DNA from 2 places in the Streptomyces nogalater genome. Region 2 is predicted to be linked to the other one. Evidence: predicted binding sites of a transcription regulator. Region 2 holds the regulator's gene; the other holds the start of a gene.
The links. The regulator HspR, encoded in region 2, represses chaperone genes until heat shock. The targets are predictions, from matches to a motif close to TTGAGNNNNNNNNNCTCAA.
Positions count from the first base shown of each region.

Region 1: lon (endopeptidase La) is a predicted target of HspR. The motif match lies at 829-847, and genes of this name have one in related genera.

Region 1 covers NZ_BAAASM010000019.1:129,810-132,264, reverse strand. Annotated here, with positions in the region: gene ABD350_RS15565 (spermine/spermidine synthase domain-containing protein) at 1-432, opposite strand, end outside; gene lon (endopeptidase La) at 870-2,455, shown strand, end outside.
Region 2 covers NZ_BAAASM010000006.1:60,155-62,609, forward strand. Annotated here, with positions in the region: gene ABD350_RS06060 (sugar ABC transporter substrate-binding protein) at 1-751, opposite strand, end outside; gene ABD350_RS06065 (heat shock protein transcriptional repressor HspR) at 1,122-1,589, opposite strand; gene dnaJ (molecular chaperone DnaJ) at 1,595-2,455, opposite strand, start outside.

The DNA.
Region 1 (2,455 bases), on a different contig from region 2:
GAGGCACAGCGCGTCGAACGTGTCGGAAGTCTCATTGACGTACGCCACGAGATCGGCTCGGACGATCGCGGTGCGGGGGTCGGCGAGGGCGCCGGCGGAGATCTCGGCGAGCGGGCCGTCCCGGTGCCAGTCGATGACGGCGCCCTCGCGCTCCACCACGGTGATCCGCCCCCATGCCGGGTCGGCGGCGGCGTGTGCGAGCGAGAAGCCCACGCCCAGCCCGCCGATCAGCACCGCCGGGGCGGGCCGTCCGGCCAGCGCGTCGCGGGCGGCGTCGATCAGCAGCCGCTCCGAGCGCCCGTCGGAGGTGTCCATCAGGAAGCAGCCGTTGGCGATGATCTGCAGAAGCGCACCGTGTCTGCGCAGCACCACCTCGCCGTACGGGCCTTCGCGTCGGTCCAGGACCACGGGAGTGTCGTACACGGCAGTCATGTCCCCCATCCTGCTCGAACAGGGCCGGATGGTCACGGGAATTGGGCAGGACGCCCACGGACGAGTGGCCCCGGGCGGGAGCCTTGGGGCGCCCGGCGGATGCGAAGCGCTCGGCGGACGGCAGGCGCCGGCGGGCCGGAGGCCGCCGTGAACCGGCGTGCGCGTGGTGCCGGTCGGGGGCGGCGGCGCACCGGGCGCGAAGGGCGGGGCCCGGAACGCGAGGAGCGCCGCACCGTGGCACCCGGCACACCTGGGCCCGCGGCGAACGCCTCTCCGGCCACACCGTCTCCGGCCGGTACGGTCCCCGCCCCCGAGGGAGGGCGGGCGTACGCCGACGGGAGCAAGTGATCGCTCAGAGCGAACAAGGGTCCGGGAACAATCGGCGACGCCAGAACATTGAGTCGGCATAGCTCAAGTTGACTGCCTAAGGGGAGATCATGGCTGCTGAGTCACCGGCGTTCACGCTGACCCTGCCCGTGCTGCCGCTCGACGACGAGGTCGTACTGCCCGGCATGGTGGTTCCGCTGGACCTGAGCGACGCCGAGGTGCGGGCCGCGGTGGAGGCCGCGCAGGCCGCCGCCCGTTCCGAACCCGGCAAGCCCAAGGTGCTGCTGGTGCCGCGCGTCGACGGCACGTACGCCAAGACCGGCGTCCTCGGCACGGTGGAGCAGGTCGGCCGGCTGGCCGACGGTGACCCCGGGGCCCTGGTCCGCGGCCGGAGCCGGGTCCGCATCGGCGCCGGCACCACCGGACCGGGCGCCGCGCTCTGGGTGGAGGGCGCCGGCGTCGAGGAGAGCGTGCCGGAGCCGCTGCCGGGTCAGGTCGCCGAACTGGTCAAGGAGTACAAGGCGCTCGCCACCGCCTGGCTGCGCAAGCGCGGCGCCTGGCAGGTCGTGGACCGCGTCCAGGCCATCGACGACGTCTCCGCGCTGGCCGACAACTCCGGCTACTCGCCCTTCCTGTCCACCGAGCAGAAGGTCGAACTGCTGGAGACCGCCGACCCGGTGGCCCGCCTCCGCCTCGCCACCCAGCAGCTGCGCGACCACCTCGCCGAGCAGGAGGTGGCCGAGACCATCGCCAAGGACGTCCAGGAAGGCGTCGACAAGCAGCAGCGCGAGTTCCTGCTGCGTCGTCAGCTGGAGGCCGTCCGCAAGGAACTGCGCGAGCTGAACGGCGAGAAGGAGGGTGAGGAGTCCGACGACTACCGCGCCCGCGTGGAGGCCGCCGACCTGCCGGAGAAGGTCCGCGAGGCCGCCCTGAAGGAGGTCGACAAGCTGGAGCGCGCCTCCGACCAGTCGCCCGAGGGCTCCTGGATCCGCACCTGGCTGGACACCGTCCTGGAGATGCCGTGGAACGAGCGAACCGATGACAGCGCTTCCGCGTACGACATCCGGGGCGCCCGGGCCGTGCTGGACGCCGAGCACGCGGGCCTGGAGGACGTCAAGGAACGCATCATCGAGTACCTGGCCGTGCGCAAGCGACGCACCGACCGGGGCATGGGCGTCATCGGCGGGCGGCGCGGCGGCGCGGTGCTGGCCCTCGTCGGCCCGCCCGGCGTCGGCAAGACCAGCCTCGGCGAGTCCGTCGCGCACGCCATGGGCCGCACGTTCGTCCGGGTCGCCCTCGGCGGCGTCCGCGACGAGGCCGAGATCCGCGGCCACCGCCGTACGTACGTCGGTGCGCTGCCCGGCCGGATCGTGCGCGCGATCAAGGAGGCCGGGTCGATGAACCCGGTGGTCCTGCTGGACGAGATCGACAAGGTGGGCTCCGACTTCCGGGGCGACCCGGCCGCCGCCCTGCTCGAAGTCCTCGACCCGGCGCAGAACCACACCTTCCGCGACCACTACCTGGAGGTCGAGCTGGACCTCTCCGACGTGGTCTTCCTCGCCACCGCCAACGTCCTGGAGGCCATCCCGGAGGCCCTCGCCGACCGCATGGAGATCGTCCGGCTGGACGGCTACACCGAGGACGAGAAGGTCGTCATCGCCCGTGACCACCTGCTCCCGCGCCAGCTGGAGCGGGC
Region 2 (2,455 bases):
CCGCCTTCAGCGCCTTGACGACACCGCCCGCCATGCCGTCGTTGGCGGAGTACACCCCGGCGATGTTGCCCTTGCCGAGCTTGGCGATCGCCTTGGCCATGTTCGCCTCGGCGTTCTCCGGCTTCCAGTCCGTGGTGTCGTAGCTGTCGGCGATCGTCACCTTGCCGTTCAGCTCGGAGAGCGCGCCCTCCTTGAACTGCTTGGCGTTGGGGTCGGTGGGCGAGCCGTTCATCATCACGATCTTGTCGGAGATGTCGGCGGTCGACCCCAGCGCCTCCAGCAGGGTCCGGCCCTGCACCTCGCCGACCAGCTCGTTGTCGAAGGAGACGTAGGCGTCGATCGGGCCCTCGGCCAGGCGGTCGTAGGCGATGACCGGGATGCCCGCGTCCTTGGCCTTCTGCACCTCGCCGGCGATGGCGTGCGCGTCCACCGCGTCCAGCAGGATGACATCGGCCTTGCCGTCGATCAGGTTCCGCAGCTGCTCGGCCTGACGGGCGGCGCTCGCCTCGGCGTTGGCGTACTCGACCTTGCCCTTGTTCCCGGTGAGTTCGGCGACCTTGCGCTTGATGATGGGGTAGTCGAACTTGTCGTAGCGGGTGTTCGCCTTCTCCGGCAGCAGCAGGCCCACGGTGATGTCGTCGCCCTTGGTCGGGCTCGCGCTCGCCCCGTCCCCCGTGGCGTTCAGCACGCCGCAGCCGGCGAGCGAGAGGGTCATCGTGGAGGCGGCCACGGACATGGCGATACGACGCATTCGGGGGCTCACTTCAGGTGTGGTACGGAGGGGTACTGCGCTACGACCCAGGTGTCTGAAAAGACAACGCGGCGCGCACACCCGGCGTCAAGAAAAATCACTTAACGAGTGCGCAACACCACGCTCAGCTTCCTCTGTGAAGGTCACGCGAAACCACCTGCAAGGGGTCTTTACCCACCCTCCACCTCGCGGAAGTTCGCGGGCGGAGCAGATCCGCACAACCGGCCCGGTTCACCACGAGTCGCGATCACCGGCTGCCCCGAGCCGCGCTCCGGCTCGCTCACGGGAACGAAAGAACCCGGCCAGCCGCGCACCCAGCGAAAAGGGGCCCGGGTACACCCGGGCCCCTCCTCACGCGCGGTGCGCGCCGTCAGTCCTGCTGCTGCCGCTTCGGCCGCCACACCACCAGCGCGCTGGTCTGCTGGACCTCCTGGTACGGCACCAGGTCGCGCCGGTAGGAGGCGTGCACCGCGGCCTCGCGCTGCCGCATCGCCGCCGCCGCGCCGTCCAGGGCCGCCTCCAGCTCCGCGACCCGGGACTGGAGCGCGGCGACCTGGTTCTCCAGCTCGATGATCCGCTTGATGCCGGCCAGGTTGATGCCCTCGTCCTGCGACAACTGCTGCACCTGGCGCAGCAGTTCGATGTCCCGGGCCGAGTAGCGCCGCCCCCGGCCCGCGGTGCGGTCGGGAGAGACCAGACCCAGGCGGTCGTACTGGCGCAGCGTCTGCGGGTGGAGTCCGGAGAGCTGGGCGGCCACCGAGATGACGTAGACCGGGGTCTCATCGGTCAGTTCGTACGGTGAGAAACCACCGCGCTGGCGGGGACGACGGCCATCCATCTCTGTCAAGCTCCCTTCGCGGCCTCGAACAGCTCCGCCCGCGGGTCCTCGCCCGCGGTCGCCTCGCGATACGCCTCCAGGGCGTCACGAGCCTTCCCCGACAGGTCCGTGGGAACACGCACCTCCACGGTGACCAGCAGATCGCCGCGGGTGCCGTCCTTGCGGACCGCGCCCTTGCCCCGGGCCCGCATCGTACGGCCGTTCGGGGTGCCGGGGGGCAGTTTCAGGGTGACGGGCGGACCGCCGAGGGTCGGCACCCGCACCTCGCCGCCGAGGGCCGCCTCGGGATACGTCACCGGCACGGTGACGGTGAGGTTGTCGCCCTTGCGCCCGAACACCGGGTGCTCCCCGACATGGACGACCACGTACAGATCGCCGGCCGGGCCGCCGCGCTCGCCGGGCGCGCCCTTGCCGCGCAGCCGGATGCGCTGGCCGTCGGTCACCCCCGCGGGGATGCGGACCTGCATGGTCCGCGACGACTTGGCGCGCCCGCTGCCCTTGCACTCCTCGCAGGGGTGCTCGGCGATCAGGCCGCGGCCCTTGCAGTCGGGGCAGGGGTCGGTGAGCGAGAAACCGCCGCCGGAGCCCCGCGCGACCTGTCCGGTGCCGACGCAGGTCGGGCACACCCGCGGTGTGCCGTTCTTGTCGCCGGTGCCCGAACAGGCCTTGCAGGGCGCCTGGGAGGACATCCGCAGCGGCACCGTGGCGCCCTCGATGGCCTCCGTGAAGCTCAGCGTCACCTCGGACTCGACGTCCTGGCCGCGCCGGGGCTGGGTCCGCGGACCCGCGGCGCCGCCGCGGTTGAACAGGCCCCCGAAGACGTCACCGATTCCGCCGCCGAAGCCTCCGCCCTGGGCGGCGCCGCC